One region of the Modestobacter roseus genome, then DNA from elsewhere that is predicted to be linked to it. Evidence: riboswitches for the same ligand, from Rfam matches in the RefSeq annotation. Region 1 holds a riboswitch; each other region holds the start of a gene.

Region 1 (3,552 bases):
CGGGTGCCCGGTGCTTGCCCACGGTTCAGTCCTCCTGGTCGGGGTGGTCCACCCGGTGATCCTGTCCGATGGGGACGACATTCTGGCAGGGCGGTGCCGGACTCGGCACACCAGGAGGGACCGCCCGGTGCGGGCGGCCCCTCCTGGGCGGTGCTGGTTGGTTCAGGAGCAGGTCGAGCGGGAGCAGTCGATCAGGAGCGGGTCGATCAGTACCAGCCGGCGGACTGCGACTGCGACCACGCGCCGCACGGCGAGCCGTAGCGGTTGTTGATGTAGATCAGGCCGGCGTCGATCTGCCGGTAGCCGTCGGAGGTCTTCGCGATCCCGGTGCCCTTCCAGGTGGAGTCCAGGAACTGCGGGATGCCGTAGGCGGTGCTGCGCGGGTTCTGCGCGTTGGGGTTCCAGCCGCTCTCCTTGCCCCACAGCTTCTCCAGGCAGGAGAACTGGCCGGAGTCACCGCCGAGCTTCGACAGCGCGTACTCCTGGTAGGAGCCTGCGGGCGCGGCGGCGGCCGGGGCCGGGGCGGACGAGCCGCCGCCGGAGGACCGGGGGGCGGACTGCGACCGCTGGGCGGCGGCGGCCCGCTCGGCCTTGCGGGCCTCCTCGGCCTGACGCGCCTCCTCGGCCAGCCGCGCCTCCTCGGCCAGCCGGGCCTCCTCGGCGAGCCGGGCCTCCTCGGCCAGCCGGGCCTCCTCGGCCAGCCGGGCCTCCTCGGCGGCCACGGCGGCGGCCTGCACCTGCTGGGCGGCGACCTCGGCCTCCTGCCGCTGGCTGCGGTCGGCCGCCAGCTCGCCGAGCCGGTCACCCACCTCACCCTCGGCGACGACCGTGCTGGCGTGCTCGGCGGTGAGGCCCAGCTGGGTGGCGATGCTCACCGGCTCCGGCGCGGCGGTGGCCTCGGCGTCGGTCTGCCCGCTCACCGCGACGTTCACCAGGACCGCGCCGACCGCAGCGGCGGCCAGGTACATCGCCGGCCGGCGCAGCCCCGTCGGGGGTGCCAGGCGGCGGGAGCTCTTCGCGGCGCCGACGGGCAGGACCGCGGTGGGCAGGCCGTCGTCGGCGGGCACGGCCGCGTCGTCCAGGGCGTCGTCGTGCGGGGTGGTGCGGGGGGACATGGAGGAGGGGGCTCCTGGGCTCTTCCGTGGCCGCCTACCGGGTTAGCTGACGGATTCGGGCGGGAAGACGCCCTACCCGGCCGGGCACGTGCCCGGGCGGGATTCACCCCAGTGCTGCGGTGGGTCCCCGGATCGCTGCGGGCAGCGACTCGGCGGCACCCGGCGCGGGCTCCCCGGATGGGGACGTGACGTCCGGCCGGACCGGCCCAAGGTAAGGCCCGTGACGACCTCGTGACAACGCCAGGCGGCCAGTTCGTCGGGATCTGCCACGACTCCCCTGGTCAGCGCGGTGTGACTCGCCCCGCACGCCCCGCTCGTCACGCGAGCACCGGGCGCCCGGACCTCAGGGCAGCCGCCAGACCGTCGTCCGGCGGACCTCACCGCCGTCGGCGTCCGGGACGTCGTGCACGGCGGCCGGGAGCAGCCCCTCGCGGGGCAGGTAGGCACGGCCGGGGTCACCGAGCAGCACCGTGGCGCCGCGCAGCCAGTGGGCGCCCAGGTAGGGCAGCACCCGGGCGGTCATGTCGCGGTCGTAGCAGACGTCCCCGGCCAGCACGACGTCGACGTCCGGCCCGTCCTCGCCCAGCACGTCACCCACCACCTCGATCCCCCTGACGCCGTTGAGCTCGGCGTTCAGCGCGATCGCGGTGTGGGAGTACGGGTCGACGTCACTCGCGATGACGTGCGCGGCGCCGGCCTTCAGCGCCGCCACGGCGACCAGCCCGCTCCCCGCGCCGAGGTCCAGCACGCGCCGGCCGGCGACGAGCTCCGGGGAGTCCAGGACGTGCCGGGCCAGCGCCTGGCCACCGGGCCAGGCCGCCGCCCAGAACGGCGGGTCCTGGCCGGCGCCGCCGGCCTCGGTCTCCATCGCCTCCCAGAGGGCGACGACGTCGTCGGCGACGTGCAGCTGCACCTCGGGGATCAGGGTCGGCCGCGCCACCCGGGTGTGGGCCTGCAGGAAGGACGGCGGGACGCGGTCGGGGGCGGACACCCCGACAGTGGACACCCGCCCGTCCGCCCGCGGACCACCGGGGTGCGCCCGGTCCGGGCGCTGCGCTCAGTCCTTGCGGTCGCTCCGCACCACGGTGACCGGGCACGGCGCGTGCCGGGTGACCTGGTCGCTGGTCGAGCCCAGCAGCAGCCCGGCGAAACCGCCGCGGCCGCGGGCGCCCACCACCAGCAGGTCCGCGTCCCGGGCGGCGGCGATGAGCGCCTTCACCGGCGCGGTGTGCGCGACGTGGCAGCCGACCCCCGCGGCGCGGTCCCGGCCGAGCGCGGCCACGACGTCGGCCTCCAGGTCGGTCTGGACCGCCTTCTCGTAGTCCTCCATCGGCGGCACGTAGCCCGGCGACCAGCTGGCCGGCTGCGGCGCGGTGGCGATCCGCCAGGCGCGGACGACGTGCAGCGGCCACCCGGCCCGCTCGGCCAGCCCCGCCGCCCACTGGAGCGCCTCCTGGGCACACCCGGAGCCGTCGTGGCCCACGACGACCCCGCCACCGACACCACCGTCGACCGCCGCGGTCGACGCTCCCTCGGAGGTCCCGGCCATGGCCTCGTCGACCTCCGCTGCCAGCGCGTCCCGCGTGCCGCCCTGCTCCGTCACCGTGTCCTCCTGTCCGTGCCCGTCCCGCGCCGCCCCAGGCGGCCGGACCCCCACCCTGGCGCACGGCGCCGCCGCGCGCACAGTGCCGGAGGTCCCGACGGTCCGTGCCCCGCCCGGCTCAGCGCGCGTCCCGGACGACGTGCACCGCGGCCTCCTCCGCCGACGCCCCTCCCCCGTCGACGCCCTCGTCCTCCGCGTACAGCTCGTCCTCCGTGTCGACCACGCCGTCGTCGTCGTCGGCCAGCCGGCCTGCGCGGTCGTCGCCGACCTCGTCGTCGCGCAGCTCCCCGTCGGTGCCGGCGTCGTCGCCCAGCCCGTCCCCCTCGTCGTCGGCCCCCTCGTCGTCGGCCCCGCCGTCCCGGAGCTCGCGGGCCAGCCGGCCGGAGAGGCTCTCGCCGGCCTCCTCGCGCTCGGTGGTGCCCCAGCCGGTCGACACCCACGGCCGGTCCGGCGGTGACCAGCCGGCGGTGTCGTCGTCGGCGTCCGGCTCGAGGGTGTCCGAGACGGCGGCCACGGTCGCCGGGTCGGTGCCGTCGTGGTGGGTGCGCATGGCTGCCTCCGGGGGCTGGGCGGCGCTGACGGCGGCAGCATGCTCCCGCACGGCCGGGTGCACCAGGGCCTCCAGGAGCGGGTCTCGCATCGCGGTGGCCGCCGTCCTGCTCTTGACTGATCACCAGGACCGGCGCGCGCCGGTCAGCAGATCGACCGAACTGGAGGAACGGCGCCCATGGAGCACTTCACCATCGCCACCGTCGCCGAGCAGAGTGCCGACTTCCGCCGCGTGCTGTGGACCGGCGAGCACTCCCAGCTGGTGATCATGACCATCCCGCCGGG
Region 2 (3,552 bases), 440 kb from region 1:
GGCAGGCCGTCGCCGACGAGGCCCTCGACTGGGCGCTCGAGCACGCGACCGGCCCCCGGGTGCTCGGCGCCCAGTGAGGCTCACGCACGTCGGCGGGCCGACACTGCTGGTCGAGCTCGCCGGGTGGACGCTGCTCACCGACCCGACCTTCGACCCGCCCGGACGGCGGTACGACTTCGGCTGGGGCACCAGCTCGCGCAAGGTCACCGGCCCGGCGCTTGACCGGGGTGACCTGCCGCCGGTGGACGCCGTCCTGCTCAGCCACGACCACCACGCCGACAACCTGGACGACGCCGGCCGGGCGCTGCTGCCGTCGGCCCCGGTGGTGGTGACGACGGTGGCCGGGGCCGCGCGGCTGGGGGACGGCGCGCGGGGTCTCGTGCCGTGGGCCTCGACGGTGCTGACCGCCCCCGGTCGGGTGCCGCTGGTGGTCACCGCGACGCCGGCGCGGCACGGCCCGCCGTTGAGCCGGCGGGTGTCCGGGGACGTCGTCGGCTTCGCCGTCCACCCGCAGGGAGCCGAGGGTGGCGTGGTGTGGATCTCCGGGGACACCGTGTTCCACCGCCGGCTGCGGGAGGTCGCCGACCGGCTGACCGTCGACGTGGCCGTGCTGCACCTGGGCGGCGTCCGGTTTCCCGTCACCGGCCCGCTGCGCTTCTCGATGACGGGCCGGGGCGCGGTACGGACGGCGCGGCTGCTGGAGCCACGGGTCGTCGTCCCGGTGCACCACGAGGGCTGGAGCCACTTCCGCGAGGGGCGGGACGGCGTGCAGCGTGCGCTGGACCGGGCGCCGGACGTCGGTCGGCGGTTCCGCTGGCTGCCCTCCGGCGTACCGGTCGACGTGGGCGGCTGACCAGCGCGTCTGCGGCTCGTGGGACTGCCGGTGCGGATGGTGTGACGACTCGGCGTCGACGCCCCGTTTCGGCGAATCCTGTCGGCAACGTCCTCGATGCTGCGCAGCAACACGGCTTCACCGGAGTCAGGAGAGCGGGATGCGCGGGATCGTCGTCATCGACCAGCCGGTCGAGGACCGGGTGGTCGGCTGGCACGTCAACGTCGGCGAGGGGCTCGAGTCGACGATGGCCGGTGCCTGGGTGCTGCCCTCGGACGACGACCGGATCGCCCGGCTGCTCGTCGGCCGGATCATGGTGCCCACCGAGAAGGCCTCGGTGCGGTTCGGCCGCGGTGCCGACGCCGCTGCGCTCGCCGTGGCGATCGTCGCGGAGACCAGCGCGCTCGACGCCGCCTTCGCCGCGCACGTCGCGTCGCTGCCGTCGTCCAAGCGGAGCCTGGTGAGCCCGCGCTGGCCGCGGATCCCGACCCGGCCGCGTCCGGAGACCGCCGGCGATCCGCTGGCCAGCGACGCGCTGACCCTGGCCCGCTGGGTCGCCGAGCTGCTCACCGCCTGGGACCGGATCGAGAAGGAGCGGCTGACCCGCCCCTTCCTCGCCGTCCGCGGTGGGGAGGCCACCCGGGCGCTGCCGCCGGGCTGGCCGGCCGTCAGCTGCCTGGCCCAGGCGGCCTGACACCTCCCGGGGGCGCCACTGCGGCGTCCCCGGGAGGTGTGCGACTCAGACCAGCCGACGCGCGGTGTTGTAGCCCCACATGTCGATGCTGGCGACGCGGACGACGTCGCCGCTGGTCGGCGCGTGCACCATCAGCCCGTCGCCCAGGTAGATCCCCACGTGCCCGACGGGGGAGTAGTAGAAGACCAGGTCACCCGGCTGCAGGTGGGCCCGGTCGACGGGCACGCCCATCGTGGACTGCATCCGCGACGAGTGCGGCAGGGTGATCCCGGCCGCCCGGTACGCGAACTGGGTCAGGCCCGAGCAGTCGTAGACGTTCGGGCCGGCCCCGGCCCACACGTAGGGCTTGCCCAGCTGTGCGAGCGCGGTGTCGATGACCACCTGGGCGGCGGAGTTCGGCGCTGCGGTGGCCGCGACCGGCGCGGCGATCGGAGCCGCGGCCGGCGGGGCGGCGCCCCGGCGTTGGCCTGTGCGGCGAGGGGGGTGAGCACCACGCCGGCGCCGGTGAGCAGCGCGATCAGCGCGCCCTTGGCGGTGCGGGTGGAACGACGTGCAGAGGTGGTGCGCAGGGTCGTCATGGAACGACGGGTTCTCCTTGTTCTCCTCAACCGCCTACCGAGTTAGCTGACGGGTTCGGGCGGGGAACTCGCCCGGCTCGGCCGCACCTGCGTGCGGCCGTGCTTCACCCCAGAACTGCGGTGGGTCCCCGGTCCAGGCGGCGGCTGCAGCGTGCGCAGCCGACGTCCGGTTCGGCGGTGCCGTCCGGGTGTCACCACAGGCGGTGACGGTCGGACCCGGTCGGCCGCGATGACGCTAGGTCGGCATCCCGGAGTCCGCAGCGGTCCATCTCGACCCGATCCGGGAGCCCTCGGACAGCGACTCGCCGTCGCGACCGCAACAAACGCCAAGCCGTCCCCGGCGTGTCTCGCGGGGAAACGATCGTGTCGGACGGCGGCGCGTGCCCACGCTTCGTGTTGACGGCCTCACGACGCGCCAAGCCCTGGAGCTGCGTCAGGAGCGGGGGCCCGGGCGCACGGCGGGGGTCACATGGGGTGCTGCCGACAGTCGTGGTCTGCCCACCGGGGGTGGGCAGACCACGACGTTGCCGGGGGTACTTCCCCAGCACGCGACAGCGCCGCCGGGGATCACTCCTCGGCGGCGCTGTCGTCGTGCTGGTGCTGCGGAGATCAGGCGGTCTGCTCGCCGATCCCGAACTGCAGCGAGCCGTCGGGGCCGGCGGCCGCGTCGAGCGTCTTGTCGTCGAGCAGCTCCGCGGCGCGGGAGTCCAGGAACACCCGCGCCCCGGCCTCGTCGAGCACCGCGTCGTCCTCGGCGGGCACGGCGGCCAGGCTGAGCTCCAGGTTCGCGCCGGTCGGGTCGTTGGCGATCCGCAGACCACCGGCCTCGGGGACCTCGGACTGGCCGAGGATCCCCTTGATCGCGGTGGCGGCGGTGGGGGTGAGGGTCAGCATCGTGCGGGGTCCTCTCGGTTGCAGGGGGCCCAGCCCGCCGGACGTCGGTGGCCGGCGGGCAAGGCGGTCGACCGGAGACGGTTCGCCTCGCACCCCCCAACCTCCCCGGCACCCGGAGCGGGGTCAAGCGTCGTCACGCACCCGCAAAGAAGCCCGCACCCACCGCGTCGGTCGCGGTGATCGGCTGCCCGCTGCCCGACCGGGTCACCCGACCGGCCCGCGCCGCCCGCGCCAGCCCCGCCTCCAGCGCCGGCATCAGCACCGGGTGCAGCCGCCGGTGCCCGAAGACCGCCAGCGTCTGCGCCACCAGCTGCTCGTGCGTCAACCCACCGCTGGACCGCAGCAGCGCGACCATCGCGTTCCCGATCTCCTCCGGCGGCACGTGCTCCAGCGGCCGGTCACCCGCCGACCCCTGCCGGCGGAACCCCGCCCAGGACACCGGGTCCAGGTCCTCCGGCCACAGCCACTCCGCCGCCGGCTCGGGCAGCAGCGCCAGCAGCTCCGCCATCCGTGCATCGGTCAGCCGCGGCACCTCGAACGCCCGCGCCGCCCGC
Region 3 (3,552 bases), 1.5 Mb from region 1:
GCGACGACGCGGAAGGCGCGGGCCACGGGGGCAGGGGCGAGCAGTCGGGCAGCCACGACCGGGGACAACGAACCACCGGCGCCGCGGTCTCCCGGATGTGATCGACGTCCCCCGGAGACACCGGTGCCCCGGTCGCCGTGCGGCGACCGGGGCACCGGTGGTGAAGCGCTGGAGCGGCCCTGTCCGGGGGCTCACCCCGAACGTGCGAGGGGTGAGCGGGACGGGGTCCTTCCTCAGCCGGCGATGCGGCGCATCGCGGTGATGCTGCCCATCACGTCGATGCTGGCGACCTTGACGACGTCGCCGGAGGTCGGCGCGTGCACCATCTGGCCGTTGCCGATGTAGATGCCGATGTGGCTGACCGGGGAGTAGAAGGCGATCAGGTCGCCCGGCTGCAGCTCACCCCGGGACACCGCGCGCCCCATGCTGGCCTGGGCCCGGCTGGAGTGCGGCAGCGAGACACCGGCGGCGGCGTAGGCGTACTGCACCAGACCGGAGCAGTCGAACGACCCCGGACCGGCGGCGGCCCACACGTAGGGCTTGCCCTGCTGGGCCATGGCGGTGCTGACCGCCGTCCCGGCGGCGCCGCTGGAGGCGACGACCGGCGCGGACGGGGCCTGCGCGGCCGGAGCCGCGCCGCGGGCGGCGCTGCCGCCCCCACGGGAACCGGAGCCGGAGCCGGACGCCTGCTGTGCCGCGGCGGCCTCGGCGGCGTGCCGGCGCTCGGCCTCGGCCCGCGAGGCGGCCTGCTCCGCGGCGGAGAGGCGCTCGTACAGCGCCTGGTACTCGGCGATCTGCTTGTTCAGGTCCGTGCGCTGCGCCTCGACCTGGTCGAGCTGGGCCTGCGCCTCGGTGGCGGCGGCCTCGGCCGCCGCCTTGGCCTCGGTGGCCTGCTCGTCGGCCGTGACGGCCTCGCCGAGGATGCCGTTGTTGTGGTCGGCGATCGAGTCCAGCGTGCCGACCCGGTCCATCAGCTCGTCGGCGGACTCGCTGGTGAGCATCGCCTGCAGGGTGCTCAGCTGGTCGCCGGTGTAGGCGCTGCGGGCGACCTCGCGGACCCGGTCGCGGGCCCCGGCGAGGGCGGCCTCGGCGGCCGCGACCTGGGCGGTGGCGGCGTCGACCTCGGCCTGCTTGGTGTCCAGCTCGACGCGGGCGTCGTTGAACTGCTCGGTGACGACCTCGAGGTCGTGCGCGCGCTCGGCGACCAGGGTGGCGGCCTCGGCGGAGGTGGTGGGCTCGGCCGCGGCGGGCGCGGGGGCGAGCAGCGGGGCGGCGACGAGGGCGCCGGCGGCGATGAGGGTGACGACGGCCCGGCGGGAGACGGACCCGCGACGGGCAGGGTTGAGCGAACTCGCCATGTTCGGCGGGTGGTCCTTTCTTCCAACGTGCCGCCTACCGAGTTAGCTGACGGGTTCGGATGGGAAGACACCCGGCACCTGCGGCCCGGCTGGGCCGCGCAGTGCTTCACCCCAGTGCTGCGGTGGGTCCCCGGTCCCCTGGCCCGCCGTCGTGCGCGGGCCGTGGAGTTCGGCGGCGGTCTGGTCGGTCGCCACCGAGGGGTGGCTGAGGTGCCCGTCCGGACCGCCGCCCACCGTAAGGGCGTTATGGGCTCGTGACAAAGGCTCATTGCGATTTTGTTGAGAAACTCCGGTGGTGTGCTCCAACACGCTCACCGAGGGTGACTGGCGCGCCGGGATTCGCGGCTCCCGGACCCGACCACTCTCCCCGGGCTCCGGGTCCGGACCGGCGACACGCGACCCGACCTGGGCACCCGCGGGCGCCCGGTCGGAGCCCCCCCCCGACCCCCGGCCGGTGCTGTCCCCCCGGCCCCGGCGACCGTCTGATCACGCTCCGCGATCGCACGGGCCGCCCACGCGCCGGCTCCGCTGGGCGGCCCGACGGGCTCCCGGCGCGGCGTTGCCCGGGAGCGTGCGCCGGACCTGCTAGCGCCCCGCGGTCCCCGGCCCGCCAGGATGACCCGGTGCCGACCCTTGCCACCGCCCCCTGGGCCGCCCCCCACCTCGCCGTCGCGGTGCCGTTCGGGCACGACGTCGACGCCCCGTTCGCGCCGCGCCCCGCCCGGGACCTGGCGTGAGCACGGCGGCGCGGTACGACGCGGTCGTGGTCGGCGGCGGGCACAACGGCCTGGTCGCCGCCGCCTACCTGGCCCGGGCGGGGTGGTCGGTGCTGGTGCTGGAGCGGCGGGACGTGCTCGGCGGCGCCGCGGTCAGCCAGCAGGTGTTCCCCGGCGTCGACGTCCGGCTGTCGGCGTACTCCTACCTGGTCAGCCTGCTGCCCGACCGGATCGTCACCGACCTGGGCCTGCCGCTGGACCTGCGCGACCGGGCCGTGGCGTCCTGGACCCCGCTGCGCCGCGACGGGCGGCACCGGAGCCTGCTGGTCGAGCGGGACGAGGGGCCCGCGACGGCGGCGTCCTTCCGCGCGCTCACCGGCTCCGACGCCGAGCTGGCCGGCTGGCAGCGCTTCTACGGCCGGCTGAGCACCCTCGCCGAGGACCTCGCACCCACCCTCACCGAGCCGCTGCCCGGCGAGGCGGAGCTCGCCGGGCGGCTGCGCGACCCGGGCATCTGGCACGACCTGCGCGAGCGGCCGCTGGCCGACGTCGTCGGCGACCACCTGACCGACGACGACGTGCGCGGCATCGCGCTCACCGACGGGCTGATCGGCACCTTCGCCGACGTGCACGCCGCCGACGGGCTGGCCGGGCGCTGCTTCCTCTACCACCTGGTCGGCAACGGCACCGGCCGCTGGCGGGTGCCGGTCGGCGGCATGGGCGCGGTCAGCGGCGCGATCGCCACCGCTGCCCGGGCCGCCGGCGCCACGCTGCTGACCGGGGCCACGGTGACCGCGCTGGAGACCCGCGCGGACGGCGTCACGGTGCACTGGACCGACGCGGACGGGGTCGCACACGCGGCCGACGCCGGGCACCTCGTGGGCGGCGCCGCGCCGGCGGTGCTGGACGACCTGCTCGGCGCGCCGGCCGGCCCGCGACCGTCGGGTTCCCAGCTCAAGGTCAACATGGTGCTGCGGCGGCTGCCCGGGCTGCGCTCCGGCGACGACCCGCACCGGGTGTTCAGCGGCACGGTGCACGTCGACGAGTCGGCGTCGGCGATCGACGCCGCGTACGCGAAGGCCGCGGCCGGGCAGCTGCCGGACGTCGTCCCGTTCGAGGTGTACTGCCACTCGCTGACCGACCCGTCGATCACCGGCGGCACCGGGCTGCACACGCTGACCCTCTTCGGCCTGCACACCCCGGCGGAGCTGTTCGCGGCCGACCCGGTGGGCACCCGCGAGGAGGCGGTGCGCCGGGTCGTCGCCCAGTTCGACGACCACCTCACCGAGCCGCTGGCCGACTGCCTGGCCATCGACGCCGAGGGCCGGCCCTGCCTGCAGGCGGCCTCGCCGCTGGACGTCGAGGCCGCACTGGCCATGCCCGGCGGGCACATCTTCCACGGCGACCTGTCCTGGCCGGTGGCCACCGACCCGGCCCAGGCCGGCACCTGGGGCGTGGCGACGTCGCACCCGCGGGTG
Region 4 (3,552 bases), 300 kb from region 1:
CGCTGCTGGTGGCCACGCCGTGGGGTGGCGTCGCCGCGGACCGGCTGCCCAAGCGGCTGGTGCTGCAGGTCTCGGTCCTGCTGCTGGCCGTGTCCAGCGCCTGGATCGGGCTGGCGGTCGTCCTCGACGTCATCGCCTACTGGATGCTGCTCGGCGCCGGCGTGCTCCAGGCCGTGGGGTTCGCGCTGTTCAACCCGGCCCGGATGGCCTTCCTGAGCGAGCTGGTGCCGCGTGGCTCGGTGCCGCAGGCGGTCTCGCTGCTGCTGGTGAACGCCGAGGTGAACCGGGTGGTCGGCCCGGCGCTGGCCGGGGTGGTCATCGGCGCGGTCACCTGGGGCGTCGAGGCGGTCTTCCTGTCCAGCGCGGTGCTGGCCGCCGTCGGGGTCCTCCTCACCGCCGCCCTGCCCGCCGGGCGGCGGCAGGGCGAGGCCTCCGGCCGGTCACCGCTCGGCGAGCTCGCCGACGGGGTGCGCTACGTCCGGCGGCACCCCGAGCTGAGCGCCCTGGTGTGGTGCGGCATCGGCGTGGCCATGATGGGCCTGCCGTACCTGGCCTTCATGCCGACCATCTCCAGCGACCTGTTCGGCCTCGGCTCGGTCGGTTACGGGGTCCTGGCGGCGACGTCCGCGGTGGGCGGGGTGGCGGCGGGGCTGCTGCTGGGGCGGCGCAGCTCGTGGGTCCGGCAGACCCGGGTGCTGGTGGCCTCCGGCGCGGTCTTCGGCATCGCCATCTGCGCGCTGGCGATCGCACCCAACGCCGCCGTCGCCGTGGTCGTGCTCCTCGCCGTGGGCGCGTCGATGCTCGCCTTCCAGACCACCAACCAGTCGCAGCTCATCGCCCTCTCGGACCTGGAGTACCACGGGCGGGTGCAGGGGCTGATCATGCTCAGCTTCGGCGCGTTCGGCATCGCCGCCCTCCCGCTGGGCCTGCTCGCCGACGCCATCGGGCTGCGCTGGACGCTGCTCGGCATGGGGGTCGGCGTGCTCGCGTTCGTCGCGCTGTACGCGGTGGTCAGCCGGCGTCGGATGGCCGGCGCGCAGCGGCTGCGCGACCTGGGCTGACCGAGGAGCCCCGCGTGGCGGGGACGGTCAGCGCCAGTCGACGCCGGGCAGGGTGGCGCTCCAGGACTCGGCGATCCGGCCGTCGGCGACCCGGTGCACCACCAGCCAGGTGACCACCGAGGTCTGGCCGGTGTCCAGGTTCAGGCCGGTGGTGGTGGCCCGCGTCCAGACCCGGTCCTCCGCCGTCACCTGGTCGTCGACGGTGGTCGCGGGGTCGTGCAGCAGCTGCCAGGAGTCGCGGACCTCCCGGGTGAACTGGGCCCGGGTGAGCGACCGGGTCCCGGCGGAGGAGTGCCGCACGTAGGGCTCGGCGATGAGCTCGTCGATCACCGTGAGATCGCGGCGGTTCCACAGCCCGTCCCAGTAGCGATGGACGATCGAGGTCAGTGCCTGCTGGTCCACGATGCGGCAGCCTAGGGCCGCGAGCGCGTCGGCCGCTGCGCGTGGGCCACCGGCGGTGGGCATGGCGTCGGGCCCGGGGGCCGGTGGCTGCCGGCGCCGGGGCGCGCTGGCGCGGTCGACTGCAGACGGTCACGACACCCCGACCGCGAGTGAGTTCAGGGTACAACCAACTCAGCAGCTGGACGGCCGTCCGGCGGGGGCCGACCGGTCCGGGAGGACACCGGCCGAGATCGGCGGAACGCGCTGGCCAGGCGCCGGACACCTGACCGTCCAGCGGTGTCCGAGGCGGGGTGCCGGCGCACCGCCGACACCCCCGATCCGGGCGGTCCGGAGCCCGGTGGACGGCCCCGGCGGAATTGCCCCCGCCCGTGGCCGTCTGCCTACCGTGCGCCCGTCCACCGACTGCGGTGGGCCCGGCTGGCGGACCGCCGAACCTGCCCACCGCCACCGGACCAGCGACACGACGGGCAGGCGCGGGGGACCCACACGCAGGACCGGGCCCTCGGGCCCTGGGGTGAAGCCGCATGCGCGGCCGGGCAGCTCTCGCCCGAACCCGACAGCTAACTCCGCAGGCGGTGAGAGGCACATCCCCATGACACAGCGACACCGGGGACGGCACCGCCGTCCCACCCGGCGCCCCACCGTGGCGTCTCTGGCCCGTCCCGCCCTGGCGGTCGTGGCCGCAGCTTCGGTCCCGCTCGCGGTGGCCGCCCCGGCGCACGCCGCGGAGCACACGGTCGCTCCCGGCGACACCCTCAGCCGCCTGGCGGCGGCGCACGGCACCACGTGGCAGACCATCTACGCGGAGAACGGCGGCGTCCTCAGCGACCCGAACCGGCTGCGCGTGGGTCAGGTGCTCACCATCGGTGGTGCCACCGCGGCGCCCGCGACCACGGCTCCCGCCACCACGGCCTCCGGGGAGTACGTCGTCCGCGCGGGCGACACGCTCGGCAGGATCGCGGCTGCCCACGGCACCACGTGGCAGCAGCTGCACGCCCTCAACCGGGGGGTCGTCGGGGCCGACCCGAACACCCTGCGCGTCGGTCAGCGGCTCACCCTCGGCGGCGTGCCCGCCCCCGCTGCTGCCGCTCCCCGGGTCGCCGAGCGGGCGGCCAGCCGGAGCGCGGAGCGGGCCGCGCCCGCTGCCGCCGCCGGTGCCTACGACGTGTGGGCTCCGCACGTCCGTCCCGCCGTCCAGGAGGTCGCCGAGCGGTTCGGGGTCGGATCGGTCGTCACCCGGCCCGGCCACAGCCCGACCGAGGACCTCGCGGCCGACTTCATGGTGCACACCGACCGGGCCAAGGGCGACGCCGTCGCCCAGTACGTCATCGACAACGCCGCCCGGTTCCGCGTCGAGTACGTGATCTGGCAGCAGCGGATCTACCAGGTCCGCACCGGCACGTGGCAGGCGATGGCCGACCGTGGGTCGCCCACCGCCAACCACATGGACCACCCGCACGTGTCGTTCCTGCCCGGCTGACGCCGGCCGGAGCGGGCCCCTGAGGTCTGTTCGTCGAACGGCGTCCCCGCCCGGTCGTCCCCGGGCGGGGACGCCGCCGGCGGTGGTCCTGCGTCGCCTGCCGCGCGGCGCCGTGCGGTCGCTGGCAGGGTGGACGGCGTGACCCCTCCCTCTCCCGTCGTGGTGGTGACCGGTGCGAACGGACTGGTGGGCAGCGCGGTGTGCCGGGCGCTGGTCGAACGGGCGGCGCGGGTGCGGGCCGTCGTCCGGCGCCCGGGCAGCGCCCCGGACGGCGACGGGGTCACCGAGCACGTCGGCGACTTCGCCGACGAGGCCTTCGCCCGGACGGTGGTGCAGGGTGCCGACGCCGTCGTCACCACGGTCCACCCGATGGGTTCCCCCCGGGAGGTGCAGCACCGGGTCGGCGTCGAGGGCACGCCGGTGATCGCCCGGGCCGCCCGCGACGCCGGCGTCGCCCGGCTGGTGCACGTGTCCACCGCCGGGGTCTACGACCGGTCGGCCGGTGTCGGGGACCTGGCCGAGGACGGACCCCTGCTGCCCGAGGGCAGCGGCGACTACCCGGACACCAAGAACGCCACCGATGCCGCACTGGCCGAGGTCGGCGGGCTC

What was found. A riboswitch is a leader RNA that binds a small molecule or an ion and turns the genes downstream of it on or off. The one in region 1 is predicted to bind cyclic di-AMP.
Region 2: another riboswitch for cyclic di-AMP. It lies ahead of JD78_RS10505 (C40 family peptidase); the one in region 1 lies ahead of JD78_RS08495 (aggregation-promoting factor C-terminal-like domain-containing protein).
Region 3: another riboswitch for cyclic di-AMP. It lies ahead of JD78_RS15935 (C40 family peptidase); the one in region 1 lies ahead of JD78_RS08495 (aggregation-promoting factor C-terminal-like domain-containing protein).
Region 4: another riboswitch for cyclic di-AMP. It lies ahead of JD78_RS21700 (LysM peptidoglycan-binding domain-containing protein); the one in region 1 lies ahead of JD78_RS08495 (aggregation-promoting factor C-terminal-like domain-containing protein).

The regions. Positions count from the first base shown of each region.
Region 1 covers NZ_VLKF01000001.1:1,778,273-1,781,824, forward strand. The annotation lists gene JD78_RS08490 (YceI family protein) at 1-22, opposite strand, end outside; gene JD78_RS08495 (aggregation-promoting factor C-terminal-like domain-containing protein) at 207-1,115, opposite strand; cyclic di-AMP (ydaO/yuaA leader) riboswitch at 1,136-1,270, opposite strand; gene JD78_RS08500 (class I SAM-dependent methyltransferase) at 1,459-2,106, opposite strand; gene JD78_RS08505 (universal stress protein) at 2,173-2,718, opposite strand; gene JD78_RS08510 (DUF5709 domain-containing protein) at 2,837-3,358, opposite strand; gene JD78_RS08515 (cupin domain-containing protein) at 3,446-3,552, shown strand, end outside.
Region 2 covers NZ_VLKF01000001.1:2,213,395-2,216,946, reverse strand. The annotation lists gene JD78_RS10520 (alpha/beta hydrolase) at 1-77, shown strand, start outside; gene JD78_RS10515 (MBL fold metallo-hydrolase) at 74-853, shown strand; gene JD78_RS10510 (hypothetical protein) at 993-1,526, shown strand; gene JD78_RS10505 (C40 family peptidase) at 1,572-1,907, opposite strand; cyclic di-AMP (ydaO/yuaA leader) riboswitch at 2,122-2,257, opposite strand; gene JD78_RS10500 (HesB/IscA family protein) at 2,714-2,998, opposite strand; gene JD78_RS22585 (DUF4011 domain-containing protein) at 3,132-3,552, opposite strand, start outside.
Region 3 covers NZ_VLKF01000001.1:3,326,956-3,330,507, forward strand. The annotation lists gene JD78_RS15930 (DUF3817 domain-containing protein) at 1-56, opposite strand, end outside; gene JD78_RS15935 (C40 family peptidase) at 234-1,358, opposite strand; cyclic di-AMP (ydaO/yuaA leader) riboswitch at 1,374-1,543, opposite strand; gene JD78_RS15940 (phytoene desaturase family protein) at 2,092-3,552, shown strand, end outside.
Region 4 covers NZ_VLKF01000001.1:1,481,108-1,484,659, reverse strand. The annotation lists gene JD78_RS07080 (MFS transporter) at 1-1,061, shown strand, start outside; gene JD78_RS07075 (ester cyclase) at 1,089-1,463, opposite strand; cyclic di-AMP (ydaO/yuaA leader) riboswitch at 1,937-2,033, shown strand; gene JD78_RS21700 (LysM peptidoglycan-binding domain-containing protein) at 2,140-2,943, shown strand; gene JD78_RS07065 (NAD-dependent epimerase/dehydratase family protein) at 3,082-3,552, shown strand, end outside.